One region of the Streptomyces tritici genome, then DNA from elsewhere that is predicted to be linked to it. Evidence: predicted binding sites of a transcription regulator. Region 1 holds the regulator's gene; the other holds the start of a gene.
The links. Region 1 encodes HspR, which represses chaperone genes until heat shock. Its sites were predicted from a motif close to TTGAGNNNNNNNNNCTCAA; they were not measured.
Positions count from the first base shown of each region.

Region 2: lon (endopeptidase La) is a predicted target of HspR. The motif match lies at 12,111-12,129, and genes of this name have one in related genera.

Region 1 covers NZ_CP183183.1:3,648,120-3,663,660, forward strand. The annotation lists gene dnaK (molecular chaperone DnaK) at 1-865, shown strand, start outside; gene grpE (nucleotide exchange factor GrpE) at 865-1,518, shown strand; gene dnaJ (molecular chaperone DnaJ) at 1,549-2,721, shown strand; gene ACNJ93_RS16935 (heat shock protein transcriptional repressor HspR) at 2,726-3,178, shown strand; gene ACNJ93_RS16940 (hypothetical protein) at 3,243-3,719, opposite strand; gene ACNJ93_RS16945 (helix-turn-helix transcriptional regulator) at 3,716-4,699, opposite strand; gene ACNJ93_RS16950 (hypothetical protein) at 4,828-5,142, shown strand; gene ACNJ93_RS16955 ((2Fe-2S)-binding protein) at 5,139-5,459, shown strand; gene ACNJ93_RS16960 (pyridoxamine 5'-phosphate oxidase family protein) at 5,581-5,994, opposite strand; gene clpB (ATP-dependent chaperone ClpB) at 6,135-8,726, shown strand; gene ACNJ93_RS16970 (hypothetical protein) at 8,829-9,290, opposite strand; gene ACNJ93_RS16975 (YbjN domain-containing protein) at 9,408-9,956, shown strand; gene ACNJ93_RS16980 (hypothetical protein) at 9,988-11,124, opposite strand; gene ACNJ93_RS16985 (pyridoxal phosphate-dependent aminotransferase) at 11,281-12,459, opposite strand; gene ACNJ93_RS16990 (hypothetical protein) at 12,593-12,910, shown strand; gene ACNJ93_RS16995 (hypothetical protein) at 12,895-13,098, shown strand; gene ACNJ93_RS17000 (DUF2617 family protein) at 13,457-13,975, shown strand; gene ACNJ93_RS17005 (polyamine aminopropyltransferase) at 14,059-15,541, shown strand, end outside.
Region 2 covers NZ_CP183183.1:4,638,481-4,654,021, reverse strand. The annotation lists gene ACNJ93_RS21780 (styrene monooxygenase/indole monooxygenase family protein) at 1-1,099, opposite strand, end outside; gene ACNJ93_RS21775 (GTP-binding protein) at 1,159-1,845, opposite strand; gene ACNJ93_RS21770 (DUF742 domain-containing protein) at 1,826-2,242, opposite strand; gene ACNJ93_RS21765 (roadblock/LC7 domain-containing protein) at 2,239-2,721, opposite strand; gene ACNJ93_RS21760 (nitrate- and nitrite sensing domain-containing protein) at 2,718-5,795, opposite strand; gene ACNJ93_RS21755 (hypothetical protein) at 6,168-6,950, shown strand; gene ACNJ93_RS21750 (MarR family winged helix-turn-helix transcriptional regulator) at 6,970-7,455, opposite strand; gene ACNJ93_RS21745 (lysozyme) at 7,666-8,502, shown strand; gene ACNJ93_RS21740 (lytic polysaccharide monooxygenase auxiliary activity family 9 protein) at 8,743-9,618, shown strand; gene lon (endopeptidase La) at 9,683-12,088, opposite strand; gene ACNJ93_RS21730 (zf-HC2 domain-containing protein) at 12,356-12,628, shown strand; gene ACNJ93_RS21725 (spermidine synthase) at 12,723-13,391, shown strand; gene ACNJ93_RS21720 (response regulator transcription factor) at 13,504-14,241, shown strand; gene ACNJ93_RS21715 (HAMP domain-containing sensor histidine kinase) at 14,238-15,326, shown strand.

The DNA of each region.
Region 1 (15,541 bases):
CAAGGAGCTGACCGGCGGCAAGGAGGCCAACAAGGGTGTGAACCCGGACGAGGTCGTCGCCATCGGCGCCTCGCTCCAGGCCGGTGTCCTCAAGGGTGAGGTCAAGGACGTCCTGCTCCTCGACGTGACCCCGCTGTCCCTCGGCATCGAGACCAAGGGCGGCATCATGACCAAGCTCATCGAGCGCAACACCACGATCCCGACCAAGCGGTCCGAGATCTTCACCACGGCCGAGGACAACCAGCCGTCCGTGCAGATCCAGGTCTACCAGGGCGAGCGCGAGATCGCGGCGTACAACAAGAAGCTCGGCATGTTCGAGCTGACCGGCCTTCCGCCGGCCCCGCGCGGCGTCCCGCAGATCGAGGTCTCCTTCGACATCGACGCCAACGGCATCATGCACGTGACCGCGAAGGACCTGGGCACGGGCAAGGAGCAGAAGATGACCGTCACCGGCGGCTCCTCGCTGCCGAAGGACGAGGTCGACCGCATGCGCGAGGAGGCCGAGCGCTACGCGGACGAGGACCACAAGCGCCGCGAGGCCGCCGAGACCCGCAACCAGGGCGAGCAGCTCGTCTACCAGACCGAGAAGTTCCTCAAGGACAACGAGGACAAGGTCCCGGGCGACGTCAAGACCGAGGTCGAGACGGCGGTGGCCGAGCTCAAGGAGAAGCTGAAGGGCGAGGACACCGCGGAGATCCGCACCGCCACCGAGAAGGTCGCGGCCGTCTCCCAGAAGCTCGGCCAGGCCCTGTACGCCGACGCGCAGGCCGCCGGCGCCGCGGGCGCCGAGGCCCCGAAGGCCGACGACGACGTGGTGGACGCCGAGATCGTCGACGACGAGAAGCCGAAGGGCGGCGCTGCCTGATGACGGAGGAGACCCCGGGCTTCGAGGAGAAGCCCGACGTCCCCTCCGGCGCCGGCCCTGACGACGCCGCCGAGGCCGCCGAGTCCCCCTCCACGGAGGAGGGTTCGGCGCCCCGGGCCGGGGACGCGAACAAGACCGCCGGTCTGACGGCCGAGCTGGACCAGGTCCGCACCGCGCTCAACGAGCGCACCCAGGACCTCCAGCGGCTCCAGGCCGAGTACCAGAACTACCGCCGCCGGGTGGAGCGCGACCGGATCACCGTCAAGGAGATCGCCGTCGCGGGCCTCCTGTCGGACCTCCTGCCGGTGCTCGACGACATCGGCCGGGCCCGGGACCACGGCGAGCTCGTGGGCGGGTTCAAGTCGGTGGCCGAATCGCTGGAGACGGTCGTCGCCAAGATGGGCCTGCAGCAGTTCGGCAAGGAGGGCGAGCCCTTCGACCCGACGATCCACGAGGCCCTGATGCACTCGTACGCGCCGGACGTCACCGAGACGACCTGCGTGGCGATCCTGCAGCCCGGGTATCGCATCGGCGAGCGGACCATCCGGCCCGCGCGCGTCGCGGTGGCGGAGCCCCAGCCGGGGGCGGCGCCGGCCGCGAAGGACGAGAAGAAGCAGGCCGACGAGGAGAGCGGTGGCCCCCAGGAGGGCTGACGCGAGGATCGTCCGAGAGGAGGGACGCCGGTGAGCACGAAGGACTTCGTCGAGAAGGACTACTACAAGGTTCTCGGCGTCCCCAAGGACGCCACCGACGCCGAGATCAAGAAGGCGTACCGGAAGCTCGCCCGCGAGAACCACCCGGACGCCAACAAGGGGGACGCCAAGGCGGAGGAGCGCTTCAAGGAGATCTCCGAGGCGAACGACGTCCTCGGCGACCCCAAGAAGCGCAAGGAGTACGACGACGCCCGCGCCCTGTTCGGCAACGGCGGCTTCCGCGCCGGCGGCCCCGGCGGCTCCTTCAACTTCGACCTGGGCGACCTCTTCGGAGGCGGCGCCCAGGGCGGGGCCGGCGGCTTCGGCGGCGGTGGCCTCGGGGACGTCTTCGGCGGCCTGTTCAACCGCGGCGCGGGCGGCGCGGGCACGCGCACCCAGCCGCGGCGCGGGCAGGACGTCGAGTCCGAGGTGACGCTCAGCTTCACCGAGGCGGTCGACGGGGCCACGGTCCCGCTGCGGATGTCCAGCCAGCAGCCCTGCAAGGCCTGCTCCGGCACCGGCGACAAGAACGGCACGCCGCGGGTGTGCCCGACCTGCGTCGGCACCGGCCAGGTCTCGCGCGGCTCGGGCGGCGGTTTCTCGCTCACCGACCCGTGCGTGGACTGCAAGGGCCGCGGCCTGATCGCGGAGCACCCCTGCGAGGTCTGCCACGGCAGCGGCCGGGCCAAGTCGTCCCGGACGATGCAGGTCCGGATCCCCGCGGGTGTCTTTGACGGCCAGCGGATCCGGCTGCGCGGCAAGGGCGCGCCGGGCGAGCGCGGCGGACCGAGCGGCGACCTGTACGTCGTCGTGCACGTCGACGCCCACCCGGTGTTCGGCCGCAAGGACGACAACCTGACCGTGACCGTCCCCGTCAGCTTCGACGAGGCGGCGCTCGGCGGCGAGATCAAGGTCCCGACGCTGGGCGGTCCCCCGGTCACCCTGAAGCTGCCGGCGGGCACGCCCAACGGCCGGACGATGCGGGCCCGCGGCAAGGGCGCGGTCCGCAAGGACGGCACGCGCGGCGACCTGCTGGTGACCGTGGAGGTCCAGGTCCCGAAGGACCTGACCGACAAGGCGCGCGAGGCCCTGGAGACGTACCGCGAGGCGACCGCGGACGTGGACCCGCGGGCAGAGCTGTTCCAGGCCGCGAAGGGAGCATGAGGACATGGAGAGCCGTCCGGGACGGAGCCGTAACCCGTACGAACTGACCGACGAGACGCCGGTGTACGTCATCTCGGTGGCGGCCCAGCTCTCCGGCCTGCACCCGCAGACCCTGCGGCAGTACGACCGGCTCGGCCTGGTCTCTCCGGACCGCACGGCCGGCCGGGGCCGGCGCTACTCGGCCCGCGACATCGAACTGCTCCGCCAGGTGCAGCAGTTGTCGCAGGACGAGGGCATCAACCTGGCCGGCATCAAGCGCATCATCGAGCTGGAGAACCAGGTCGCGGCGCTGCAGGCGCGGGTCGCCGAGCTGCAGTCCGCGGTCGAGGGCGCGGCGGCGACGCTGCGCCAGCGCGAGGCCCAGGTGCACGCCTCGTACCGGCGCGACCTGGTCCCGTACCAGGACGTCCAGCAGACGAGCGCGCTCGTGGTCTGGCGCCCGAAGCGCCCGGAGTAGCTCCTCCTGTCCGTCAGAAGGCCCCCTCGGCCGTCCGAGGGGGCCTTCTGACGTCCGCGGCCGGTCAGGGGATGAGCTCGGCGAGCATCTGGGCCAGGATCTCCCACCAGGGCGCGGCGCCGGTGCCGAAGGCGGCGGCGAGGGCCGTGCCGATCGCGAGGTCCGCCGGACCGGGCTCCGTGTCCCACTCGGCGCCGACGCGGCCGTCCCCCGTGCAGTCGAGCCGCCCGAGGACCCGGCCGTCGCGGCTGAGCCGGCTCTCGGCGTACGAGCAGGGCACGAGCCGGTACGCGACGCCGTCCACGACCGCGTCGACGCGGAAGGACCGGCGGGACAACCGCCCCTTGGCGGGCCGGAGTTCCGCCTCCCGGCCGTCGACGGTGAGCCGGAGCCGGGCGGGGTCGCGGGTGCCGACGGGAATCGCGTCGTCGGTCTCGCCCTCGCCCGTGCGCGTGACGACGACCTCGGGCAGCCCCTCGCCGCCGACGCGTACGAGACCGGCGGCGGTGTCGAGGTCTACGCGCGGTGAAAGTACGGTCACTGGTCCTGCTCCAGAATGCCCGACTGGGCGATGAGGTAGCCGAGTTGGGCCCGGCTGCCGCTGCCGAGCGCGGAGGCGAGCTTGGCGATGTGCGCCCGGCAGGTCCGCACGTTCATCCCGAGCCGCCGCGCGATGGCCTCGTCGACGTGTCCCTCGACGAGCAGCTTGGCGATGGAGCGCTGGACGCCGCCCACGCCGTCCACGGCGGGGCTGTACGGCACTTCGTCCTCCCAGGGCACCCCGTGGAGCCAGAACTGGTCGAAGACGCCCACCAGGTACTGCACGAGGCCCTCGTGGCGCAGTTCGAGCGCCACCCGGCGGTCGCGCCGGGCGGGGATGAAGGCGACCCGGCGGTCGACGATGATCAGCCGGTCGATGATCTCCTCGAGGGTGCGCACCTCGAGCCCGTACGGGCCGATGCGCTCGACGTACCCCATCGTGGCGGAGTGGTGCCGGGCCGTGTGCTGGTACAACGTCCGCATGCGGATGCCGCGTTCGAGCAGCGGCTCCACGCGGCGCAGGCCCGCCTGCACCACCTCGGGCTTGCGGCCGCTGCCCGGCTGGATGGTGAGCAGCTCCTCGGTGCACTCGTTGATGACGCGGTCGAGCGTGGCGTTGATGAGACTGAGGCCCTCGATGACGGTGATCGCCTGCGTGCCCGCCGGATCGGGGGCGTTGATCGTCATGAATGGCTCGAACGTGTCCGCGAGCGTGATGGCCAGCTGCCGGCGCTGCTGGATCTCCTGCTCGATCGGGTGGATCAGCTTGTTCAGGGCGATCGACGGCGGCACCGGGCGCAGCCACGTGGGCTCGTCGGGATCCGGGTGCAGCAGGGCCAGTTCGAGCAGGCACGGGGTCGATTCCACGTCGGCGCGGGCGATGCGCCCGTTCTTCAACGCGGCGGCATAGAGACGCTTTCCGTCGTCGCACAGCTCGCCAGGACCGTGCCCGTCGCCCGATTCGATCTGATTAGGCTCCATTTGCACCCCCCTCAGGGTCCTGAATTACAGGAACATGATGCCTGGCCCTGCTGGTGGAAGGGTTCGGAGTGAGCCATCGTCTTAATCGCGGGGGAGGAGGTTGTGATCAAAAGAGGTGGAGATCGGCCATGACCAGGATGGTTCGAGCACTTGGTGCCATAGCTTTTGCCGCGGCGGCTGCTCTCGGCGTCTTCGCCGCGAACGGTGAGCCGACGTGGGACACGCCGCCCGCGGGCGACGTCGTCGCCGCTCCGGGCGAGCCGACGTGGGACTTCGCTCCGACGGCCGAGCGCGAGCCCACGTGGGACATGGCGCCGCTGGGCGAGCCGACGTGGGACTTCGCTTCGGCCGTCGTGAACGGTGAGCCGACGTGGGACTCGACGCCGGCCACCGCGGACGGCGAGCCGACGTGGGACTCCGCTCCGGCAGGTTCGGGCGCATGACCGTGCCGCCGGACGACCGGGTCTTCCGACGGGAGATGGCCTCGGCCTACCGCTCGGGGTGGCATTTCATCGACCTCGTCACGGCCATCCCCCACCGTGGCGATTCGTTGATGGTCACCCTCTTCGGAGAACCGATCGTCGTCGCTCGCGAACAGGACGAGGACGTCCGCGCGTACCGCTGTCTGCGGCGGCCCCGCGGCGCTCCGCAGCCCGTCCGCTGTGCCATTCGGTACGGCATGATTTTCGTCAACCTCGACCAGCGCGACCACCAGCTGGTCGAACCGGAGACCATCACCGCCACCCCCCGCAGTGCCTGAGCGGTTCCCCCGTCGTTCCAGATCGCTCAGGTGCTTCCCCCACACAGCGGCGCCATCGTGGACCTGAAACACGATGGCGCCGCTGTGCTTTTCCCGTCCCGCGATCCCTGGGGTGTCCCCCTTAGGCCCGGCCCATCGCGCGGGTCAGCGCGATCTCGATGACCACGCGGTCCGGGTTCGGCGCCGGCGTCCGCCCGTACCGCTCCGCGTAGCGCGCCACCGCGTCCGCGACGACGTCCGCCTCCGTGCGGATCCGCGCCACGCCCTCCAGCGTCGCCCAGCGGCCCTTGTCCACCTGGCACACCGCCACGCGCGCGCCCTCCGGGCCCGCCGCCAGGACGTTGGCGACCTTGTGACTGTGCTTGTTCGTGATCACACGCGCGATGCCCCGCTCGCCGCCCTCGGGGTCGTACGTGACGCCCACCGCCACCACGTGCGGCGTGCCGTCCGGCCGCGGGGTGGTCAGGGTGGACATGTGGTACTCGCGCCAGAAGCCGAGATACGAGTCGCCGGGGTTGCTCGGGTCAATCGCCATGCCCGGAAGCTACCCGCCGCACCGCCCCCTCCGACACCTTGAGCGGAATGGACTCAACTTTGTGTATGTTGGATGAGTCAGAGAAGTCATAGCAGTCTGAGCCGGGCGCCGGCCCGCACCCCGAGGAGGAGACGACGTACGTGGACGCCGAACTGACCAACAAGAGCCGGGACGCGCTGAACGCGGCCACCAGCCGCGCCGTGTCCCAGGGGCACCCGGACCTGACCCCCGCGCACCTGCTCCTCGCGCTGCTCGCCGGTCAGGACAACGAGAACATCACCGATCTGCTCGCCGCCGTCGAGGCCGACCAGGCCGCCGTGCGCTCCGGCGCGGAGCGGCTGCTCGCCGCGCTGCCGAGCGTCACCGGGTCCACGGTCGCCCCGCCGCAGCCCGACCGCGAGCTGCTCGCCGTGGTCGCGGACGCCACCGAGCGCGCGCGCAGGCTCGGCGACGAGTACGTGTCCACGGAGCACCTGCTCATGGGCGTCGCCGCCAAGGGCGGCAAGGCCGGCCGGCTGCTCGACCAGCAGGGCGCCGGCGCCCGCCGCCTCCAGGAGGCCTTCGAGAAGTCCCGGGGCGCCCGCCGCGTCACGAACGCCGACCCCGAGGGCTCGTACAAGGCCCTGGAGAAGTTCGGCACCGACTTCACCGCGGCCGCCCGCGAGGGCCGGCTCGACCCCGTCATCGGCCGCGACCACGAGATCCGGCGCGTCGTGCAGGTGCTCTCCCGCCGCACCAAGAACAACCCGGTCCTCATCGGCGAGCCCGGCGTCGGCAAGACCGCCGTCGTCGAGGGCCTGGCCCAGCGCATCGTCAAGGGCGACGTCCCCGAGTCCCTGAAGGACAAGCGGCTGGTCGCCCTGGACCTCGGCGCGATGGTCGCCGGCGCGAAGTACCGCGGCGAGTTCGAGGAGCGGCTGAAGACCGTCCTCGCCGAGATCAAGTCCAGCGACGGCCAGATCATCACCTTCATCGACGAACTGCACACCGTCGTCGGCGCGGGCGCCGGCGGCGACTCCGCCATGGACGCCGGCAACATGCTCAAGCCGATGCTGGCCCGCGGCGAACTGCGCATGGTCGGCGCGACGACCCTCGACGAGTACCGCGAGCGGATCGAGAAGGACCCCGCCCTGGAGCGCCGCTTCCAGCAGGTCCTGGTCGCCGAGCCGACCGTCGAGGACACCATCGCGATCCTGCGCGGCCTCAAGGGCCGGTACGAGGCCCACCACAAGGTCCAGATCAACGACTCCGCGCTGGTCGCCGCCGCCACCCTGTCCGACCGGTACATCACCTCCCGCTTCCTGCCGGACAAGGCCATCGACCTCGTCGACGAGGCCGCCTCGCGGCTCCGCATGGAGATCGACTCCTCGCCCGTCGAGATCGATGAGCTCCAGCGCACCGTCGACCGGCTGAAGATGGAGGAGCTCGCGCTCTCCAAGGAGACCGACGAGGCGAGCAAGCAGCGCCTGGACAAGCTCCGCCGCGACCTCGCCGACCGCGAGGAGGAGCTGCGCGGACTGACCGCCCGCTGGGAGAAGGAGAAGCAGTCCCTCAACCGGCTCGGCGAGCTGAAGGAGCAGCTCGACGGGTTGCGCGGCCGCGCCGAGCGCGCCCAGCGCGACGGCGACTTCGACACCGCCTCCAAGCTGCTGTACGGGGAGATCCCCGCGCTGGAGCGCGAGCTGGAGGCCGCGAGCGAGGCCGAGGCCCAGCAGGAGGCGTCGAAGAACACGATGGTGAAGGAGGAGGTCGGCCCGGACGACATCGCGGACGTGGTCGGCGCCTGGACCGGCATCCCCGCCGGCCGGCTCCTGGAGGGCGAGACGCAGAAGCTGCTGCGGATGGAGGACGAGCTCGGCAAGCGGCTCATCGGCCAGACCGAGGCCGTCCGCGCCGTCTCCGACGCCGTGCGCCGCACCCGCGCCGGGATCGCCGACCCGGACCGGCCGACCGGCTCGTTCCTCTTCCTCGGCCCGACCGGCGTCGGCAAGACCGAGCTGGCGAAGGCGCTCGCGGACTTCCTCTTCGACGACGAGCGGGCGATGGTCCGCATCGACATGTCGGAGTACTCCGAGAAGCACTCCGTCGCCCGGCTCGTCGGCGCGCCCCCCGGCTACGTCGGCTACGAGGAGGGCGGCCAGCTCACCGAGGCGGTGCGCCGCAGGCCGTACAGCGTCGTGCTGCTGGACGAGGTGGAGAAGGCGCACCCGGAGGTCTTCGACATCCTGCTCCAGGTCCTCGACGACGGCCGGCTCACCGACGGCCAGGGCCGCACGGTCGACTTCCGCAACACGATCCTGATCCTGACGTCCAACCTGGGCAGCCAGTTCCTGATGGAGCCCCTGACCAGTGCGGAGGAGAAGAAGCAGCAGGTCCTGGAGGTGGTCCGGGCGAGCTTCAAGCCCGAGTTCCTCAACCGGCTGGACGACCTGGTGGTCTTCTCCGCGCTGGACAAGACCGAGCTGGGCCGGATCGCGCGGCTCCAGATCGACCGGCTCGCCAAGCGGCTCGCCGAGCGCCGGCTCACCCTCGACGTCACCCCGGCCGCCCTGGAGTGGCTGGCCGACGAGGGCAACGACCCGGCGTACGGAGCCCGGCCGCTGCGCCGTCTGATCCAGACGGCCATCGGCGACCGGCTCGCCAAGGAGATCCTCGCGGGCGAGGTCCGCGACGGCGACACGGTGCGGGTCGACCGCTTCGAGGACGGCCTGATCGTCGGCGCCGCGCAGTGACGGCGCGCTTCCCGGGGCCCGGCGGTGACGGGCCGGGTCCCGGGGCCGTACGGCTTTACGGCTGCGGCCCTACGGCTGTGCGGCTGACGGCTGTGCGGGCCCTCAGACCGTGAAGGCGCTGACGTCGACGAAGGCCGTGTCGGCGCCCTCCCACCGCACCCGGACGTTCACGGCGGCGGGCCCCGCCGGGTCCGGCGGCAGCTGCTCGCGCTCCACGGCGACGCACAGGTCGGCGTCGCCGGCGCAGAACTCGGTCCGCTGCTCGCCCGACGGCCAGGTGCCGGCCAGCCAGCCCGCGACCTCGTCGCGCGGCATCCGGAACTCCGCGCTCAGGTGGGTGTCGAGCCAGCTCGTCCCCGAGCAGCGCGCGCCCTCGGCGCTCTTCGGCAGGGTGGCCCCGGCCCAGGCCATGGCCTCGGCGCAGTCGACGGGCTGCGGCTCACCGGCCCGCTCGAACGAGGCCGCGGTCCACACGACGAAGCCGACGGGAAGCCCGCACAGCACGGTCGACACGCCGAGCGCGATCCAGAGCCGCCTGCGGCCGCGCCGCCGTGTCTCCCCCATGGCAGGAGATCATGTCAGCTCGCAGCGGATACGGCCGCCGATACGGCCCAGTGGGCTTGCCACCCCCCGCCCCGCATGGGAGAGGATGACCACATCCGTACGAAGGGAAATTCCTCGGTGAGCATCGACCCGTCCTCGATTCCGTCTTTCGGGGCCCAGCCCCAGCCTCAGGCCGCAGGACCGGCGGGCCCCGTCGTCCCCGACCAGGACCTGGTCAAGCAGCTCCTCGAACAGATGGAGCTGAAGTACGTCGTGGACGACGAGGGTGACCTCGCCGCCCCGTGGGAGGACTTCCGCACGTACTTCATGTTCCGCGGTGAGGGCGAGCAGCAGGTCTTCTCCGTGCGGACCTTCTACGACCGCCCCCACTCCGCCGACGACCGCGTCAAGGTCCTGGACGCGATCGACGACTGGAACCGCCGCACCCTGTGGCCCAAGATCTACACGCACCTGCACGAGGAGGAGGACGGCTCCGCCACCCTCCGGCTCATCGGCGAGGCGCAGATGCTGATCGGCACCGGCGTCTCCCTGGAGCACTTCGTGTCGTCCACGGTCAGCTGGGTCCGCGCGTCGATCGAGTTCGACAAGTGGCTGGTGGACCAGTTCGGCCTGGCGTCCCCGGAGGACAAGGACGGCGGCGAGCCGGGCGCGTCCGACGCCGAGTGACACCGGACGCGGCCGAGGCCCCGCCGGGCGCTCACAGCGCCATCTGGGCGAGCGTCAGCGCGTACGCCCCGTAGCAGAACGAGAGCCCGGCCAGGGCGACGGCGACCGTGATCGCCGCCCGTGGCCGGGCTCTCGTCAGTGCGGCCGCGAGCGGCAGCAGCAGCGGGAAGGCCGGCAGCAGGAAACGCGGCTTCGACTCGAAGAAGCCGGAGCCGCCGACGGTGATCAGCACCAGCACGCCGGTGTAGACGAGCACCGGCAGCGGGGGCCGCTGCCCGGGCTCGCCCAGCAGGAGCAGCGCGAACAGCAGCACCCCGGCCGCCGTGATCACCAGCGCCATCGCGAAGCCGAACTGGGTGGGCCGCAGCAGCATGTCCCGGACGACGCGCAGCGCGCCCCGGGCGAAGTCGAAGCGGGAGGTCCAGCCCTCCTGGACGGTGAAGTAGCCGCCGAGCAGGTCCTTCTGACGGACCCCCACCCACAGCACGTACGCCAGCCAGCCCGCCGGCGCGACGGCCGCGGCGGCCCACACCCGCGGCCGGGCCCGGCCCCGCCGCCGCCACACCTCCCAGGCGGCCGCCGCGAGCACCGCCGCCGCGACCGCGATCCCGCTCGGCCGGGACAGCCCGGCGAGCGCGGCGAGCGTGCCGGCCCAGAGCCAGCGACGGGTGAGCAGGGCGTACAGCGACCAGGCGGCCAGCGCCGTCATCAGCGGCTCGGTGTACGCCATGGACAGCACGATCGAGTGCGGCAGCAGGCCCCACAGCAGCACCAGCCAGGTCGCCGTGGTCCGCCCGGCGGTGCGCTCGGCGACCAGGTACACGCCCCAGGCCGCGGCGCCGGCCGCGGTCCAGGACACCAGCAGCCCGGCGGTGCCGCCGGTGACCGGCAGGACGGTGCAGACGGCGCGCAGCAGCCCCGGGTACAGCGGGAAGAACGCCAGGTCCGAGTGGACGGCCCCGCCCGGCAGGTGCAGCGTGCGGCCGTAGCCGTGGGCGGCGATCCCGGCGTACCACTCGGAGTCCAGGGAGGTGGCGAGCAGCGCGCGGGGGGACCGGTCGATGTGCCAGGCCCACAGGGCCAGCACCAGCATCCCCGTCAGCCGCGCCGCGGCGAACAGCCCGAGCGCGGGCACGGCCCGCCGCAGCGCCGCCCGCGGGCGCGGCAGCGCCCGGACGACGGCGCCCGCGGCCGTGGGGGCCGCGCGTTCGAGGGTTTCGGCGGACAGGGCGCACCTCCGGACACGCGAAACGAATCAATCGGGTCTATCCGACAAATCGGTCTACCCGACGATCCGTGAGGCACGGAGGGGGCGCGCCGAGGATCACCGCAGCCCGCGGAGCCGGCCCACCGCCTCCTCGAGCACGTCCGCCCTCTTGCAGAACGCGAAGCGGACGAACGGCGCCCCCTCCTCGCGGTGGTCGTAGAAGACCGCGTTCGGAATGGCGACCACCCCGCAGCGCTCCGGCAGCGCGCGGCAGAAGGCGAAGCCGTCGGTCTCGCCCAGGGGCCGGATGTCGGTGGTGACGAAGTACGTGCCGGCCGGCCGGTACACCGTGAACCCGGCCTGTTCGAGCCCGTCGCTCAGCAGGTCACGCTTGGCGCCCAGATCGGCCCGCAGCCCGTCGAAGTACGTCTCCGGCAGCCGCAGCGCCTCGGCGATGGCGTACTGGAAGGGCCCGGACGACACGTACGTGAGGAACTGCTTCGCCGACCGGACCGCGCTCGTCAGCTCCGGCGGGGCGGTGATCCAGCCGACCTTCCAGCCGGTGAAGGAGAAGGTCTTGCCGGCGGAGGAGATGGTGACGGTCCGCTCGCGCATGCCGGGGAGGGTGGCGATCGGCACGTGCGCGGCGCCGTCGAACACCAGGTGCTCGTACACCTCGTCCGTGACGACCAGCAGATCGCGCTCGACCGCGAGTTCCGCGATCGCGGTGAGCTCCTCGCGGGTGAGCACCGTGCCGGTCGGGTTGTGCGGGGTGTTGAGCAGGAGCAGCCGCGTGCGGTCGGTGACCGCGGCGCGCAGCTCGTCGAGGTCGAGCCGGTACGCCCCGTCGTGCGGGCGGAGGGTGACCGGGACGCGGGTCGCGCCGGCCATCGCGATGCAGGCGGCGTACGAGTCGTAGTACGGCTCCAGGGCCACCACCTCGTCGCCCGGTTCGAGCAGGGCGAGCAGCGTGGCGGCGATCGCCTCCGTCGCACCCGCGGTGACCAGGACCTCCGTGTCGGGGTCGAAGGACAGTCCGTACCGCTTCAGCTGGTGCTCGGCGACGGCCAGGCGCAGCTCGGGGACCCCGGGGCCGGGCGGGTACTGGTTGCCGCGCCCGTCCCGCAGCGCGCGCACCGCGGCCTCGCGCACCTCCTCGGGGCCGTCGGTGTCGGGGAAGCCCTGGCCCAGGTTGATCGACCCGGTCCGCACGGCGAGGGCGGACATCTCGGCGAAGATCGTCGTGCCGAACTCCGCGAGCCGGCGATTGAGCAGCGGTCGTGTCATGACGGTCATCCTGGGCCGAAGCTCTGGAGTTCCTCAAGAGCGCTTTGGCGTGAGCGCGGCGGGGGGATCTCCGCGGCATGACAGCAGTCCTCCTCTTCGTGGCCGCGCTGGCGGCCGTCCTCGCGACCGTCGTGTGGGTCCTGTGGCTCGGGCTGCGGAAGCCCTCGCTCGGGTCCGGGCCGGGGTCCGCCGGCAGCTGGTGGGCCGGGGCGTCGTCCTCCTCGTCGTCCTCCACCCGGTCCTCGTCCTACGGGGCCTCCTCGTCGTCGTGCTCGACGAGCTCCTCGTCCTGCTCGACCTCGTCGTGTTCGAGCTCGTCCTGCTCCTCCTCCTGCTCGTCGAGTTCCTCCTCCTGCAGCTGAAGCTCTGGAGTTGCTCAAGTCCTGTTGGGGCGCGAAGCGGCGGGGGCATCTCCCCCACACGCACAAGACGGGGGAGACCGACATGGAAGTACTGGTGATCGCGGTGGCGCTTCTGTTCGTCCTCGGGGGCCTCGCGTCCGCGGTCGGCAACCGGCGGCGCCGGCGGAGCGGCCGGCGGCGCAGCTGGTGGGACGGTGGGGGCGGCAGCTCCTGCGGCGGCGGGAGCTCGTGCGGCTCCTCGTCCTGCGGGGGCGGCGGCTGCGGGGGCGGCGGCGGAGGCGACTGACACGGGGCAGTCGGTCCGCCGCCGGCGGCACGGCCCCCGGCGGTCCCGCCGGCCCTGTGGCCGGTGGACTCAATGACCGCCGGGGGCCCTTCTGTTGGGCCAGATGCGTCCTTTCTTGTGGGATCCGGCGATCGGTTCTGATTGAACAATTGAACCCAGGGGCCCCCGAGGGGATGGAAACCACGCCAAGTTGGGCAAAAACGCTGCACGGTTACCGGACTTCATGGTTCCCTCGCTGTTGAGAACATCCAGCCCTCGGACCGTGTGTGGACCCGAGACGGCGATCCCCCACTCCCGTTGAATCCTTCTCCGGGGCGCCCCCGGCCCACCCGTCAAACCGTGTTTGCGGAGCCGACCCATGCTCAAAACCCTGAAGACCACCTATACCGACACGTGCGCGGCCGACCTGGCCTGGGCCCTGGGGCGCGAACCGCTGCCGGCCCTCGCCGTGCTCGATCTCGAACTGACCGGAGCGAAGCTCCAGTTGCGCCTCCTCGGCGCCTCCCACCAGGTGCTCCTGGAGGACGAGCAGGGCAACTGCTCCGAGACCGTCGCCTGTATGCCCGGCAGCAGCACACCCCTGCCGCTCGGCGTCTCCAAGCGGGTGGGGGAGTGGGAGTACGAGTTCGCCGCCCGCGTCGAGAACCTGTCGCAGGGCTCGTTCGCCGGCCGCGCCCAGGAGCTGCTCGCCCTGGTCGCCGACCACCCGAACGGCCTGGCCGGCATGTTCCCGGGCTCGCCGTACGCGTTCACCGCCATGCTGGCGCAGAAGCACGACGGCCAGGTGCGCTGGCGCACCTGGCACGCCTACCCGGAGGAAGGCCAGCTGGTGGTGACGCGCACCCGCATCGGCGCACGGACGCCCGCCGCCCTGTAGGGCGGGCCGCGGTGCCGGAGGGTCGCCCATTGCACTCGTGTGGGTGACAGGGCGCTCCGCATATGTGACGTAGCGTTACGAACATGATCGACCCGCCCCTGTTCCTGTCGCCCCCACCCGCGGACCGGCTGACCGAGCCCGCGGAGCGACAGCGGCAGCGGCGGAGGCAGCGGCCGGCCGCGCCGCCCGTGCGGCCGGCCGCCGCGGTGCGGTACCCGGTGCTCGCGGTCGTCTTCGTCTGCGCCGCCTGCGGGCTGGTCTACGAGCTCGAACTCGTGGCGCTCGCCTCGTACTTGATCGGGGACTCGGTCACCCACGCGTCCGTCGTGCTGTCCGTCATGGTCTTCGCGATGGGCGTCGGCTCGCTGCTCGCCAAGCGGCTGCGGTGCCGCGCGGCCGTCGGCTTCGGCCTGGTCGAGGCGGGCCTCGCGCTCATCGGCGGCTGTTCGGCGCTCGTGCTGTACGCGGCGTTCGCCTGGTTCGGCGAGGCGCGGTACGTGCTGGTGGCGTTCTCGCTGGCGACCGGGGTGCTGATCGGCGCCGAGATCCCCCTGCTGATGGCGCTGATCCAGCGCGCCGCGACCAGCGGAGACGACCCGGCGCCGGGCGGCGGCGCCCGCGAGCGGGTGCGCGGGGCCCGGCGGCGCTCGGCGGGCGGGGCGGACGACCCGGCCGGCACCGTCGCCGACCTGTTCGCCGCGGACTACGTGGGCGCGCTGGTCGGCGGGCTGGCCTTCCCGTTCCTCCTGCTGCCCTGGCTCGGCCAGCTCACCGGCGCGCTGGTGACCGGCGCGGTCAACGCGGTCGCGGGCGGGGCGCTGGTGCTCTGGCTGTTCCGGCGCGACCTCACCCGGCGGACCCGGGCGCTGCTGCTCGCCGTCACCGTGGGCGTGCTCGCGCTGCTCGCCACCGCCACGGTGCTCGTCGACGACTTCGAGCGGGCCGCGCGGCGGGCCGTGTACGGCGAGGACGTGCGCGTCGCCGTGCGGACCGGCCTCCAGGAGGTCGTGGTCACCGGCGCCCCCGAGGGGCCGTCGGCCCTGTTCGTGGCCGGCCGGCTGCGCGGGGGCGGCGCGGAGGAGCGCCTGCACCACGAGGCCCTCGTGCACCCCGCGATGGACGGCCCCCGGACCCGGGTCCTGGTCCTCGGCGGCGGCGACGGTCTCGCGGCGCGCGAGGTGCTGAAGTACCCGGACGTCGTCTCGGTCACCGTGGTCGAGCTCGACCCGGGCATCGTCCGGCTCGCCCGCGTCCGGCCCGAGCTGACCGCGCTCAACGACGGCGCGCTGCGCGACCCGCGGGTGCGGGTGGAGATCGCGGACCCGTTCCGCTGGCTGCGCGAGGAGGCGCTGCGCGAGCCCGGCGCGTACGACGTGGTCGTCTCGGACCTGCCCGGACCCGGGGCCGCCGCGAGCGCCAAGTTGTACTCCGAGGAGTTCTACGGGCTCGCGGCGCGGGTCCTTGCCCCCGGCGGCCGGACGGCGGTGCACGCCGGCTCCCCGGCGGAGCGGCCGGCCGCGTACTGGACCGTCGACGCGACGCTCCGGGCGGCCGGCTTCACGACGC
Region 2 (15,541 bases), 990 kb from region 1:
GGTTGAGGACGTGCTCCGGCGGGACGCCCAGCATCGCGTTCGTCCACTTCGTGACGTGCTGCGCGGTGTCCCAGTAGCGGTCGAAGGTCGCCTGCATCCAGTCCTCGTCGAACGGCTTGTCGCCGTGCTCGACGATGGAGGCGAGGTACGCGGCAGCGCACTTGGACGCCGAGTTGGAGCCCTGGCCGGTGATCGGGTCGTTGGCCACGACCACGTCGGCGACGCCGAGCACCAGGCCGCCGCCGGGCAGCCGGCCGATCGGCTTGCGGACGGTGGGGGCGTAGCGGCCGGCGAGGGTGCCGTTGGCGTCGGTCAGCTCGACCTTCGTGGCCCGCGCGTACTCCCAGGGCGTGTACTTCTCCATCAGCTCCAGCGTGAGCGACAGGTGCTCCGCCGGGTCCTTGACGCCCTGGAACACGTCGAGCGGGCCGCCGGGTATGCCCTCCCAGAAGAGGATGTCGGCGCGGCCGGAGGTGGTGAGGGTCGGCATCACGAACAGTTCGCCGACGCCCGGCACCAGGTTGCAGCGGACCGCGTCGTAGTCGGGGTGCTCGGGGCGCGGGCCGAGGCCGTGCACGTACGCGACGGCCAGCGCGCGCTGCGGCTCGCTGTACGGGGAACGGGCGGCGTCGCGCTCGAACATGGAGACGAGCTCGCCCTTGCCCGCGGAGACCAGCACGAGGTCGTACGTGCGGGAGAAGTAGTCCAGGTCGGAGACGGCCGCGCCGTGGATGACGAGCTGGCCGCCGCGCTGGGCGAAGGTCTCCATCCAGCCGGCCATCTTCACGCGCTGGTCGACGGACTGGGCGTAGCCGTCGAGCTTGCCGACCCAGTCGATGACGCGCTGGGACTCCGGCCCGGCGACGGAGACGCCGAGGCCCTTGATCTGGGGGGCCTGGGACTCCCAGAAGTTGATGCCGAGGTCGCGCTCGTGCTGGAGCGCGGTGTCGAACATGCACTGGGTGGACATGACCCGGCCGGACCGGATCTCGTCCGCCGTGCGGTTGGACATGAGGGTGACCTCGTAACCCTGCGACTGGAGGCCGAGGGCGAGCTGGAGACCGGACTGACCGGCTCCGACGACGAGTATCTTCCGCATGGCTACAGTCTCCTAGGCGATGCGTGCGGGGTGGGACGGGGAGCGGCAGCGTACTGCGGCTATTGCTCTTCGGGGGTGGCTTCCAGAGCCTGGCCCACCATGGTGAGCAGGGTCTCGACGACGCTGTACCGCTTGCGGGCGTCCATGATCACCACGGGCACGTGCGGCGGGACGGTCAGCGCCTCCCGCACGTCCTCGGCCTCGAACAGCTCGGTGCCCTCGAAGTGGTTGACGGCCACGATGTACGGCAGTCCGCAGCTCTCGAAGTAGTCGAGGGCGGGGAAGCAGTCGGTGAGCCGGCGCGTGTCCGCGAGCACGACCGCGCCGATCGCGCCGCGCACGAGGTCGTCCCACATGAACCAGAACCGCTGCTGGCCGGGCGTGCCGAAGAGGTACAGGACGAGGTCGTCGTCCAGCGTGATCCGGCCGAAGTCCATGGCCACGGTCGTGGTCAGCTTGCCGGGCGTGGCGGAGAGGTCGTCCGTCCCCTCGCTCGCCTGCGTCATCAGCGCCTCGGTCTGCAGCGGAGTGATCTCCGAGACGGACCGGACGAAGGTCGTCTTGCCCACGCCGAAGCCGCCCGCGACCACGATCTTCGTGGCGATGGGCGCGCGGGTGTGGTCCAGCTGCCAGTCGCGGGCGCCGTCCTCGGCGCCGGGGACGGAAGCGGACGGGGCGTCGGGCTGCGCGGGGATCCCGGCCGTCAGGACCGGTTCGGCGGTGACGTCAGAGACGACGGAGTCCACTCAGCACCCTTTCGAGGAGCGCGCGGTCGGGCTGGCCGGTGCCGTGACCGGTCCCGTACACACGGATCTTTCCCTGGTCGGCCAAGTCGCTGAGCAGCACTCGGACGACACCCAATGGCATCTTGAGGAGGGCCGAGATCTCCGCGACGGTACGCATCCGGCGGCAGAGCTCGACGATGGCGCGCAGCTCCGGCATGAGACGGGCGCCGATCCCGCCGTTGCCGAGTTCCTTGCGCGGCCCGGGGGCTTCGAGCGCGGCGACGAAGGTCTCCACGAGCAGGACGTGACCGAAGCGGGTGCGGCCGCCGGTGAGGGAGTACGGCCGGACCCGCGCGGGCCGGCGCCCGTCTCCTCGTACCGGCAGCCTTCGGGGATGCGGGAGGGACGCGGAGGTCACTGGGCGCTCTCCATCGATTTGCGCAGCTCGCTGCGGAGTTCGGGGGTGAGGACGTGTCCGGCGCGGCCGACGAAGAGCGCCATGTGGTACGCGACGACGCTCATGTCGCAGTCGGGCTCGGCGTGCACGCCGAGCAGGGAGCCGTCGCTGATGGACATGACGAAGACGCTGCCCTCGTCCATGTTCACCATCGTCTGCTTGACGCCGCCGCCGTCCATCAGCTGGGCGGCGCCGATGGTGAGGCTGGCGATGCCCGAGACGATGGTGGCGAGGTCGGCGCTGGAGCCGCGCGGGCCGCCGCTCGGGGCGGGTCCGGCGGTGGGGGCCTTCAGGGCCGGGTCGGAGGAGAGCAGCAGCAGCCCGTCGGACGAGACGACGGCGACGGAGCGGAGCCCTGGCACCTCCTCGACGAGGTTGCCCAGGAGCCACTGCAGATTGCGGGCCTCCGTGCTCAGTCCGAATGTTCCGGTCGCAGTCAACTGCGTGCCTCCTCGACTGTCTCCCCCGTCGACTCCTCTGTGCTGCCTGCGTGGTGCGACCCGGTGCGCACGTCGTCGGGCGCGCCGAGTTCCGCCGCGGCGTCGCGGCGGCCCTCCTGGGCGCCCCGGTGGAAGCCGCCGAGCCGGGCGCGCAGCGCCTCGGCGTCGATGCCTCCGGCGGGGCGCGGGGCGGGCACGTCGGCCGGCGTGACGATCCGGGGGGTGCGCTTGGGCAGCCCCTTGTCGGTCAGCCGGGGTACGTCCTCGTGGCCGGGCTCGGGAGCCCGCTCATGGGCGTCGGGGCCGATGGCGTAGGGGTTGGGGGTGTCCGCGGGCTCGGCGGGACGCGTCGCCTCACGTACGGCCTCGGGCCGGGGCTCGGGGATGGCGGGCGCCTCGGGGGCGGCGGCGCGGGCCGGCTCGGTGTCCCGGGTGGGCTCGGGGGCGTGGGCCGGCTCGGTGTCCGAGGCCGGTTCCTCTTCCGGGCCGAGCGGGAGGCGGACCTGAAGCGTGGTCTCGGCCGGGGACGGGGTGGGGACGCCGACGGCGTCCGTGACGGCCGTGGCTTCCGTGGCCTCCGTGTCGGCCGGGGCGCCGGTGGCGGCGGGGGCCTCCGTGACGGCCGTGTCGCTCGGGGCGTCGGTGGCCGTGGGGGCCTCCGTGGCGACCTCGTCCTCGGCCTCGTCCTCGGCAGTCGGCGCCTCGGCCTCCGGTACGGCGGAGTCCGCGGGCTCGGCCTCGGCGGGCTCCGCGGGCTCGCCCGCCTCTGCCGCCGTCTTCTCCGCCAGCGCGATGAGCGGGTCGCGGGTGCGCCCGGGCAGGGTGTTGGAGTTGGCCTCGGCCACCGAGCCCGGCAGGTTGATCGCGGGGGCCGGACCGCCGGCGACCGGGACCGCCGGCGGGGCCGCGGCCGGCGGGGCCTCCGGGAGCAGCGGGAGCGGCAGGACGACGACCGCCGCCACACCGCCCTGCTTCTGCTCCCGCAGGGTCACACGGACGCCGAGCCGCGCCGCGAGCAGCGCGGTGACGCGGATGCCCAGGCCCTCGCCCTCCAGGTCCGCGTCGCCGTCCTGCTCGGGCTCCGCGAGCCGGGCGTTCAGCTCGGCGAGCCGGCTCTCGGTCATGCCGATGCCCTCGTCCTGGACGGAGAGCATGACCTCGCCGGTCTCCAGGAGCCAGCCGGAGAGCTGGACCTGGGCGTCCGGCGGGGAGAACGAGGTGGCGTTCTCCAGGAGTTCGGCGATCAGGTGGCTCAGGTCGTCCGCGGCGAAGCCGGCGATCTGGGCGTGCGGCGGCAGGGACTGGATGGCGACCCGCTCGTACCGCTCGATCTCGCTGACCGCCGCGCGCAGCACGTCGACCAGCGGGACCGGGCCGGGGTGGCCGTGGATGTGCTCGTGGCCGGCGAGCACGAGGAGGTTCTCGCTGTGCCGGCGCATGACCGTGGCCATGTGGTCGAGCTTGAACAGCGTGGCGAGCCGGTCCGGGTCCTGCTCGCGCTCCTCCAGCTTCTCGATGACGCCGAGCTGGCGTTCGACGAGCCCGAGGGTGCGCAGCGAGAGGTTGACGAAGGTGTGGCGGACGGTGTGCCGCAGCTGCTCCAGCTCGGCGGTGAGCCGGGCGGTCTGCTCCTGGAGCTCGGCCCGCTGGGCGGTGAACTCCGCGGCGAGGGCCTCGCGGGCGCCGGCGAGGCCGACCCGGTCCTCGTCGAGCCGCGTGACCTCTCCGGCGAGGCCGGCCAGCCGGTGCTGCAGCGTGTTGAGGGACCGTACGACCTGGGCGAACTCGTCGTTGCGCCCGGTGAAGCGCACCGGCTCCTCGGTCTGCGGCTCCTCCGCGCCGGCGAGCCGGGCGGCGCCGATGCGCAGCACGGCGAGCGGGCGGGTGAGCGTGCGGGCGACGGCGGCGGAGACGCCGACGGCGAGCAGCAGACAGCCGCCGAGGTAGCCGATGCCGAGTTCGAGGGAGGTGAACGCGTCGTCGCGGACGGTCTCCAGGCGCTCGACCTGGGCGGTGGCGAGCGCGGACTCCACGCCGCGCATCTGCTCGATGCGGGCGGAGAGCGCGGCGTCGAGCCGGGCCGGGTCGGTGCGCTTCTCGGCGCGGCTGAGCTCGGGCTCGTCCGTGAGCTTGGTGAGGAGCGCCTCGGCCTGCTTGACCTCGGGTCCGGTGACGGTGGAGGCGAGGGAGTCGCGGGCGGTCGCGGTGGCGGCCTGGTCGAAGTCGGCGAGCGCGGCGAGTTCGCGGACCCGGGCCTGCTGGGCGGCGCCGCTGAGGGCGGTGCGGGCGGCCTCGGCGTCGGCGGCCCCCTCGTCCTCGTCCGGGACCATCGTGCCGGTGATGGGGTCGTAGTGGCTGCCGCCGCCCTTGGGCTCGGGCACGGCGAGCGCGCCGAGCAGCAGCGCGCGGGTGGCGGAGGCCTGTTCGACGGCGCGGCCGAGGGCGGCGGGGGCGCGGGTGGCCTCGGCGATCTCCGGCGGGGTGCGCTCGGCGAGCCGCTCGGCGAGGGCCTGGAGCTTGGTGATGACGTCCGTGTACGCCTTGAAGGTCTCCAGGGCGGTGCCCTCACCGGTGAGGGCGGCGCGGCGTACGGAGGGGACGGTGGCGAGCTCGCGACGGAGGTCGGCGGGGGCGTCGGCGCGGATCTCGTCGATCTGCCGGTCGACGCGGGCGGAGCGGGCCGGGGTGATCTTCCGCTTCTTCTTGGCGGGGCCGCGCTGGTCGTCGCGTCCGGCGGCGACGTACGCGACGACCTCGTCGCGCTCGTCGGCGAGGGAGTGGGCGAGGGTGACGGCCTGCCGGTCGAGCGCGGCGAGGTCGACGAGGGACTGGGCGTCCTTGAGTTCGGTGGAGGCGCCGAGGACGGCGGGCGCGCCCGCGGCGAGCACGGTCAGCGAGACGAGGGCGACACCGCCGACGAGACGGGTGCGCACGCGGGCGGGACGCTTGCCCGGCACGACGTCGTCGCCGCCCGGCCGCGTCTGCGCGGCGCCCGGGCTCTGCGGGTCACCGGGGGTCTCCACGCGCGTGCCGTTCTTGCTCCCAGGCCGCTTCTTCTGCACCGGTGCTCGCATTCTTGACTCGTCCGCCCATGAAGCAGAGGTGACGACCGGTCACACTGCAGAACGCCCCCACCCCTGGTACGGCTTCCGACCATTCCAGTGGTTTTGGGAGGGGGGCGCGCATCGGCCACTCCGCCACCCGAACGAGTGAACAACACTCCCAAGGGGCCGAACAACTCCCCCCGTTACGGATCGGAGTCCGTTTCCGGGCGCCGGTTGGATCTTCCGGGCGGGCTTTGGCAGGATGCGCGCCCGCAGTTCCCCGGACGTTCCGCTTCCGTCTTCCCGGGCCCTGTCCGCGGCTCCGTTCAGGCCGATTCCGGCTTTCGGGAGGCGCTGTGAAGGAGTCATGCAGACCGGTCCGCGGGACGGCAGACTGGGATCATGCGCACCGAACTCGTCTCCGTGCCCGGCAGCCCCGAACGCCCCAACGAGGACTGGGCGGCCGCCGTTCTCCCTGCGGCGGGAGCGGGTGGCACGGTGGCGGTCCTGGACGGGGTGACCCCGCCGACCGGAGCGGTGGGTTGTGTGCACACGGTGCCGTGGTTCACGGCGCGACTCGGGGGCGCGCTGACCGAACTGTCCGGTTCACGACGGGACATGACCCTGACGGAGATCCTGTCCTCTGCCATCGAGCGCACCGCAAACGCCCACCGCGACACGTGTGACCTTTCTCACGTCCGTACGCCGCAGGCGACGGTGGCCCTGGCCCGGTGGGACGAGGAGACGGTCGAGTACCTGGTGCTGTCGGACGCGGTGCTGCTCCTGCAGTCCCCCTCGGGCGCGGTGACGGCGGTCCGCGACGACCGGCTGGACCGGGTGCCGCGCGAGATCCTGCGCTCCCACGAGGCGACCGACCGGCTGCGCAACCGGGAGGGCGGTTTCTTCACGGCGGCGGCGGACCCCGCGGTCGCGCGGCGCGCGGTCACCGGGACGACGCCGAGGGCGCGGGTGCGGGCGCTGGCGGCGCTCACCGACGGGGCGGCCCGCTGGGTGGAGCTGTTCGGGGCCGGCGACTGGGCGGACTGCTGCGCGCTGCTCGCGAAGGAGGGGCCGCGGGGGCTGGTGGACCGGGTGCGGGCCCGGGAGGCCGCGGACGGCGAGGCCGGGGGCGTACGGCGCTGGAAGCTCCACGACGACGCGACGGCGGTGTACGCGGAGCTGTAGGCGCCCGCCCCGGCGGCGGTCAGTCGCTCGCGGCGCGGGTGTTGAGCTGGTGCAGCAGGCGGGCGAGTTCGGCGACCTCGCCGCGGTCCCAGTCGGCGAGCTTGCGGACGTACCGCTCGCGCCGGGCGTCGCGGACGCTGCGGAAGCGGGCCCGGCCCTCGTCGGTGAGCCGGACGAGCCAGGCGCGGCCGTCGGCCGGGTCGGGGTCGCGGGCGATCAGCCCGAGGTCGTCCAGGGCGCGCAGCTGGCGGCTCATGGTCGCCTTGCCGACGCCGATGTACGCGGCGAGTTCGGTGGCGCGCTGCGGGCCGGCCTCGTCGAGCCGGACGAGCAGTCCGTAGGCGGCGGGCTCCAGCTCGGGGTGGACCTCGCGGGCCATCTCGCCGGAGGAGGCGCGGGCGCGGCGCAGGAACACGGACAATTCCCGTTCGAGGGCCAGGAATTCCTGGTCCACGCCATTCCCGGCCGTGGGATCGGCTTCACTCCCCGTACCGCTTCCGTGCACGTCAGCACCCCTCGCGCGCTTTCCGATCGCTGAAAGTTTCCTTCGCGCCGCGGACAACGCCGCAGCTCCTCCAGTATTTCGCAGGCGTAGACCATCGGCAGCACCCGGAGGCCCTTCCGCCGCGCGGGTCTACGTGCGTAGCGTCACTACTGACATGTCCACACCACGGCATGTCGACGATCCCCCCATCGAGCCTTTCGGAGGCACGCAATGCCCGTGCACAGATCCGGAAAGTCCCGAACCCTCGCCGGCCGGCCCGCGGTGCTCACCGCGGTGCTGGCGGCGCTGGCCCTCCTCCTGACCCTGCCCGGCGCGGCGAGCGCCGCCCAGGTGCCCGAGCGCGGCACCGCGTACATGGGCATGGGCGTCCCGAAGCACGACGGCCGCGACGGCAGGCCCGGCGGCCCCTCGGTCATGGTCACCCAGGCCGAGGGCGTCGACGTCTCCAGCCACCAGGGCAACGTGGCCTGGACGACCCTGTGGAACAGCGGGGTCCGCTGGGCCTACGTCAAGGCGACGGAGGGCACGTACTACAAGAACACGTACTTCACGCAGCAGTACAACGGCTCCTACAACGTCGGCATGATCCGCGGCTCGTACCACTTCGCCACCCCCGACACGGCGTCGGGCGCGGCGCAGGCGGACTACTTCGTGAACAACGGCGGCGGCTGGTCGCGGGACGGCAGGACGCTGCCGGGCGCGCTGGACATGGAGTGGAACCCGTACGGCGCGACCTGCTACGGCAAGACGCAGTCCGGGATGGTCGCGTGGATCCGCGACTTCGTGAACCGGTACAAGTACCGGACCGGGCGCGACCCGGTGATCTACACGGCGACCAGCTGGTGGAAGCAGTGCACCGGCAACTACGGCGGCTTCGCGACGACGAACCCGCTGTGGATCGCGCGGTACGCCTCGACGGTCGGCGAACTCCCGGCCGGCTGGACGTACTACACGATGTGGCAGTACACCTCGACCGGCCCGACGGTCGGCGACCACAACCACTTCAACGGCGACATCACGCGCGTGCGGGCGCTGGCCTACGGCTGATCCCCGGCACGGCGACCGACTGAGGACGGCCCTCCGGGCGTGCGGCGGCACGCCCGGAGGGCCGTCCGGCCGTTCCGCCGCGCCTCTTGCCGATTGGTATGGACCAATGCGAAGCTCGGACGTGGAGCGGGCCCAACTCCCCTGGGGCTTCCGCTTGTTCGCGCACTCGTCCCGTCCTCCCCCACGTACGAGAGAGAGCCCCGCATGCCCTCCCCCATGCCGTCCGCGCCGTCCTCCCCCATGCCGCCGTCCTCCGGCCGCACGGCCCGTCGCCGCACCGCCGCCCTGGCCGGGGCCGCCGCCCTGTCCGCCGCCGTGCTCGTCCCGCTGCTGCCCGCGACGGCGAGCGCGCACGGCGCGGTGTTCAACCCCGTGAGCCGGATCGCCGCCTGCTACGCGGAGGGCCCGGAGACCCCGAGGTCCCAGGTCTGCAAGGACCTGGTGGCCGACTCGGGGACCCAGCCGCTGTACGACTGGAACGAGGTCAACCTCGCGGACGTGGACGGCCGGCACCAGGCGGTCGTCCCGGACGGGAAGCTCTGCTCGGCCGGCCGCGACAAGTACCGCGCCCTGGACTGGGCCCGCACCGACTGGCCCGCGACGGCGGTCGCGGCGGGCTCCTTCACCTTCAAGTTCCGCGCGACGGCCCCGCACTCGGGCACGATGACGCTCTACGTCACGAAGCAGGGTTTCGACCCGACGCAGCCCCTGAAGTGGTCCGACCTGGACACCACCCCGGTCGCCACGTACAGCACCACCCGCACGGCGACGGACGGCCATTACACGTTCACCGGCACCCTCCCCGCCCGCACGGGCCGCCACATCGTGTACCAGATCTGGCAGCGCAACGACTCCCCCGAGGCGTTCTACAGCTGCTCCGACGTCACCTTCGGCGGCGCCACCACGGCCACGGCCCCCACGGAGGCGAAGCTCGCGGCCGGCGCCGACCGCTCCACCGTCAGCCACGCCGGCCACGGCGGCGACGAACACCCACCGGCCCTCTCCGCCGGCACCACTCCTGCCTCCCCCCTCCTCCCCACCCTCGCCGCGACCGCCGCCCTCACCGCCTTCGCCACCCTCACCCTCCTCCTGCCCCGCCGCCGCAGGACGTCCTGACCGGCGGCGGACACGCCGGTGGGGCGCTCTCCCGAAGGAGAGCGCCCCACCGCTTACGGGGTCGTCACGCCGCCACGCCCACGGGAACCTCGGCCGGGGCGAGGGCCAGGTCGAGGACCTGGCGGACGTCGGTGACCGGGTGGACGTCGAGCTTCTCGAGGATCTCGGCCGGGACGTCGTCCAGGTCGGCCTCGTTGCGCTTGGGGATCACGACGGTCGTGATGCCCGCGCGGTGGGCGGCCAGGAGCTTCTGCTTCAGGCCGCCGATGGGCAGCACGCGGCCGGTCAGGGAGACCTCGCCGGTCATGGCCACGTCCGTGCGGACCAGGCGGCCCGACAGGAGCGAGGCCAGGGCCGTCGTCATCGTGATGCCGGCGCTCGGACCGTCCTTCGGGACCGCGCCCGCCGGGAAGTGGATGTGCACGCCGCGGTCCTTCAGACCGGTGACGGGCAGCTCCAGCTCCGCGCCGTGCGAGCGGAGGAAGGACAGCGCGATCTGCGCGGACTCCTTCATCACGTCGCCCAGCTGCCCCGTCAGGGTCAGGCCCGCCGCGCCCGTCTCCGGGTCGGCCAGCGACGCCTCGACGAACAGGACGTCGCCGCCCGCCCCCGTGACCGCGAGGCCGGTCGCCACGCCGGGCACCGAGGTACGGCGCTCCGCCGGGTCCTGGGCGGACTCCGGGATGTGGTGCGGGCGTCCGATCAGGGCGCGGAGGTCGTCCGGCCCCACCGTGAACGGCAGCTCGCGCTCGCCGAGTTCGTGCTGCGCCGCCACCTTCCGCAGCAGCCGCGCGATCGAGCGCTCCAGATTGCGGACGCCCGCCTCCCGCGTGTACTCGCCGGCCAGCTTCCGCAGCGACGCGTCCTCAAGGACCACCTCGCCCGGCTCCAGACCCGCGCGCTCCAGCTGCCTCGGCAGCAGGTGGTCGCGGGCGATGACGACCTTCTCGTCCTCGGTGTAGCCGTCCAGCCGCACCAGCTCCATGCGGTCGAGCAGCGCCTCCGGGATGGCCTCCAGGACGTTCGCCGTGGCCAGGAAGACCACGTCGGAGAGGTCGAGTTCGACCTCCAGGTAGTGGTCGCGGAAGGTGTGGTTCTGCGCCGGGTCCAGGACTTCGAGCAGCGCCGCGGCCGGGTCGCCGCGGAAGTCGGAGCCGACCTTGTCGATCTCGTCGAGCAGGACCACCGGGTTCATGGACCCCGCCTCCTTGATCGCCCGCACGATCCGGCCGGGCAGCGCGCCGACGTACGTACGGCGGTGGCCGCGGATCTCCGCCTCGTCCCGTACGCCGCCGAGGGCGACGCGGACGAACTTGCGGCCCATCGCGTGCGCGACGGACTCGCCCAGCGAGGTCTTGCCCACGCCGGGCGGGCCGACCAGCGCCAGCACCGCGCCGCCGCGGCGGCCGCCGACCACGCCGAGTCCGCGCTCCGCGCGCCGCTTGCGCACGGCCAGGTACTCGGTGATGCGCTCCTTCACGTCCTCCAGGCCCGCGTGCTCGGCGTCGAGCACGGCCTTCGCGCCCTGGATGTCGTACTGGTCCTCGGTGCGCTCGTTCCACGGCAGTTCCAGGACGGTGTCCAGCCAGGTGCGGATCCAGGAGCCCTCCGGGGACTGGTCGCTGGACCGCTCCAGCTTCTCGACCTCCTTGAGCGCGGCCTCCCGCACCTTCTCCGGCAGGTCCGCGGCCTCCACACGGGCCCGGTAGTCGTCGGACTCGTCGCCCTCGGACTCGCCGTTGAGCTCGCGCAGTTCCTTGCGGACGGCCTCCAGCTGACGGCGGAGCAGGAACTCGCGCTGCTGCTTGTCGACGCCCTCCTGGACGTCCTTGGCGATGGTCTCGGCCACGTCCTGCTCGGCCAGGTGCTCGCGCAGCTGCGCGGTGGCGAGCTTCAGCCGGGCGACCGGGTCGGCGGTCTCCAGGAGCTCGACCTTCTGCTCCAGGGTGAGGAAGGGCGAGTAGCCGGAGTTGTCGGCGAGCGCGGAGACCCCGTCGATCTGCTGGACGCGGTCCACGACCTGCCAGGCGCCGCGCTTCTTCAGCCAGCTGGTGGCGAGGGCCTTGTACTCCTTGACCAGCTCGGTGACCGCGCCGGGCAGCGGGTCGGGGACCTGCTCCTCGACGACGGAGCCCTCGACCCACAGGGCGCCCCCGGGGCCGGTGGTGCCCGCGCCGATGCGGACCCGGCCGCGGCCGCGGATCAGCGCGCCGGGGTCGCCGTCGGACAGGCGTCCCACCTGCTCGACCGTGCCGAGCACGCCGGTCGCGGCGTACGCGCCGTCGATGCGGGGCACGAGCAGCACCTGCGGCTTGCGCCCGCCCGCCGTGCGCGCGGCGGCCTGGGCCGCTTCCACGGCGGCGCGCACGTCCGGGTCCGACAGGTCCAGGGGCACGACCATCCCGGGCAGCACGACCTCGTCGTCGAGCGGCAGCACAGGCAGAGTGAGCGGTGTGGACGTCGAAGCCATGATCTTCCCTCCGGCATTCAAGTTGAGTTATGCCGACTCAATGCTTGTGAGCGGGGGATTGTTCCCCGGTTCGTGTTCGCTGTGAGCGATGCCACACGGGGCGCGCCCGGCGCGCGGGCCGCGACCCGTGCGCCCTCCGTGCGACCGGCGGCTTCGGGGAGATGCCATGGAAGGCAACCTTCCGGCGGCTCGGCGCGTTCCCTCCCCGTGACGACCGGGTCGCCGACCGCCCCCGCTCCCCCCGCACCCGAAAGAAGCGAAGCCGCCGTGCCCGAGTCCTTCCGCCTGCTCCGCGCCGATCCGCGGCACATGCCCGGCCACTGGATCGCCGCCTACGCCCGGGGAGAGCTCTCCCCCGAGCTGCTCGCGCACGCCGAGGCGCATCTCGACGCGTGCCGCGCCTGCGCCGACGCGGTCGGCCTGGCCGTACGCCGCGGCCCGCACGGCCCGTGCCTCGCGGCGTTGCACGACGCCCTGTTGGAGCGCATCGGCTGCGCGCGGGAGGGGGACGAGAAGGGACCGGGAAGGCTCGGCGCCTGAGGCGCCGCGGGTTTGGCCCCGGCCGCCCCCGCCGAGCAGGATGGCCGGGCGACCCCGTATCCGAGAGATCCGAGAGACCGTCACCGGAGGGACCATGTCCAGCCCCGTCACCCTCGACCGGCGCGAGGGACCGTACGGAGAAGTCGTGCTGCGCCGGCGCGACGAGCACTTCGAGATCATCGCCAACGGCACGTTCCTGATGGACACGTCCGACGGCCGCTCCGAACGCCTGCTCGTGGACGCCGCGTTCGACGCCCTGCCCGCCGGCCGCCCCGCCCCCTCCGTCCTGATCGGCGGGCTCGGCGTGGGATTCTCCCTCGCACACGCCGCCGCGGACCCCCGCTGGGGCCGGATCGTGGTCGTCGAGCGCGAGGCGGCCATCATCGAGTGGCACCGAGGCGGCCCGCTCGCCCCGCTCTCCGCCGCGGCGCTGGCCGATCCGCGCAGCGAGGTGCTGCACACCGATCTGGTCGCTCACCTGCACTCGAGCACCGAGACGTACGACGCGCTCTGCCTCGACATCGACAACGGGCCGGACTGGACGGTCACCGAGGACAACGGAAGTCTTTACTCTCCGGCCGGACTTGACGCCTGCAAGGCCCGACTGAAACCGGGCGGCGTGCTCGCGGTGTGGTCCGCGCAGCCGTCCCCCGCTTTCGAGAAGTCGTTGCGGAATGCCGGATTCAGCGGGGTAAGAACCGAAGAGATCCGCGTTGCCCGAGGCGTTCCCGACGTGGTGCACCTCGGCGTACGACCTGCGTAGCCGGGACGCGCCGACTGCCTTTACGCTGCTGACCGACAACGTACGGATCACTGCCGCAAACGAACCGGCGGCACGAACGACAGCACACGCGGCAACGCGACAGGGGCGGGCGATGGAGCAGACGAACACCACTCACAACGGTGCGGCGGCCACCCCCGGTGCGCAGCGTCGGGTACTCGTGGTCGAGGACGACGCGACGATTCTGGACGCGGTCTCGGCGCGGCTGCGCGCCGAGGGCTTCCTCGTGCAGACCGCGACGGACGGCCCGGCCGCGGTGGACGCGGCCGAGGCGTGGCAGCCGGACCTGATGGTCCTGGACGTGATGCTGCCCGGCTTCGACGGCCTGGAGGTGTGCCGCCGGGTCCAGGCCCAGCGGCCGGTCCCGGTCCTGATGCTCACGGCCCGGGACGACGAGACGGACATGCTGGTCGGCCTCGGCGTGGGCGCCGACGACTACATGACGAAGCCTTTCTCCATGCGGGAGCTGGCCGCCCGGGTGCACGTGCTGCTGCGCCGGGTGGAGCGGGCCGCGCTGGCGGCGGTGACCCCGCGCAGCGGCATCCTGCGGCTCGGCGAGCTGGAGATCGACCACGCGCAGCGCCGGGTGCGCGTGAAGGCGGAGGACGTGCACCTGACGCCGACCGAGTTCGACCTGCTGGTCTGCCTGGCGAACACGCCGCGCGCGGTGCTCTCCCGCGAGCAGCTGCTCGCCGAGGTCTGGGACTGGGCGGACGCCTCGGGCACCCGCACCGTCGACAGCCACATCAAGGCGCTGCGCCGGAAGATCGGCGCCGAGCGCATCCGTACCGTGCACGGCGTCGGCTACGCGCTGGAGACCCCGGCGTCATGACCCGGCCGGGCCGCCCCGCCGCGCGCCGCCGGCGCCGGATCGTGATCTCGATCAAGACGAAACTGGGCGCCCTGGTCGTCGGGGCGGTCCTGCTCACCTCCGGCCTGGCGCTGGTGGCCATCCGGACGTCCACCGAGTTCCGCTACATCACGATCTTCGCGATGATCGCGACGCTGCTGATCACGCAGTTCGTGGCGCACGGGCTGACGGCCCCGCTGGACGAGATGACGACGGTGGCCGGCTCGATCTCGCGCGGCGACTTCAGCCGCCGGGTGCAGGGCGCGGACCGGCGCGACGAGCTGGGCGGCCTGGCCCGGCGCATCAACCGCATGGCGGACGACCTGGAGGCCGAGGACCAGCACCGCAAGGAGCTGGTGGCCAACGTCTCGCACGAGCTGCGCACGCCCATCGCGGCGCTGCGGGCCGTCCTGGAGAACGTGGTCGACGGGGTCTCGGAGGCGGATCCGGAGACCATGCGCACCGCCCTGAAGCAGACCGAGCGGCTCGGCCGGCTGGTGGAGACGCTGCTCGACCTGTCACGGCTCGACAACGGTGTCGTCACGCTGCGGGCACGCCGCTTCGAGGTGTGGCCGTACCTGTCGGGCGTGCTGCGGGAGGCGAACCTCGCCGCCTCGCAGCGCGGCCTGGACTCCACGTCCGGGCTGCACAACCGCACCGACGTCCATCTCCACCTGGACGTCTCCCCGCCGGAGCTCACCGCGCACGCGGACGCCGAGCGGCTGCACCAGGTGATGGCGAACCTGATCGACAACGCCGTCAAGCACTCCCCGCCGCACGGCCGGGTCACCGTACGGGCCCGGCGCGGCCCGTACCCGGACTCGCTGGAGCTGGAGGTCGAGGACGAGGGCCCGGGCATCCCCGAGCAGGAGCGGCACAAGGTCTTCGAGCGGTTCAACCGGGGCGCGGCGGCCGGCCAGGGCGGCAAGGGCAGCGACGGCGGCACGGGCCTGGGCCTGGCGATCGCACGCTGGGCGGTGGATCTGCACGGCGGCCGCATCGGCGTGGCCGAATCTTCACGCGGCTGCCGCATACGCGTCACCCTGCCGGGCAGCCTTCCGGCGTGATGTTGACCGCGAGATTGACGTAGGGTCGAACCGGAAGCGCGCGTTCTGCGTGGATGCGTGTGGATGCTCCTGCACCACCCAGAGCAGGAGCTGCACTGTACGTGGCCAGGTGATGGCCACAGTGTGAGCAGGGCTGCGAACCGGACGGGGCCGCGGCCGCGGTTCTTCGTACCCTCACAGAGGCGAAACCACGGTTGTTTCCCGCCATTCACAGC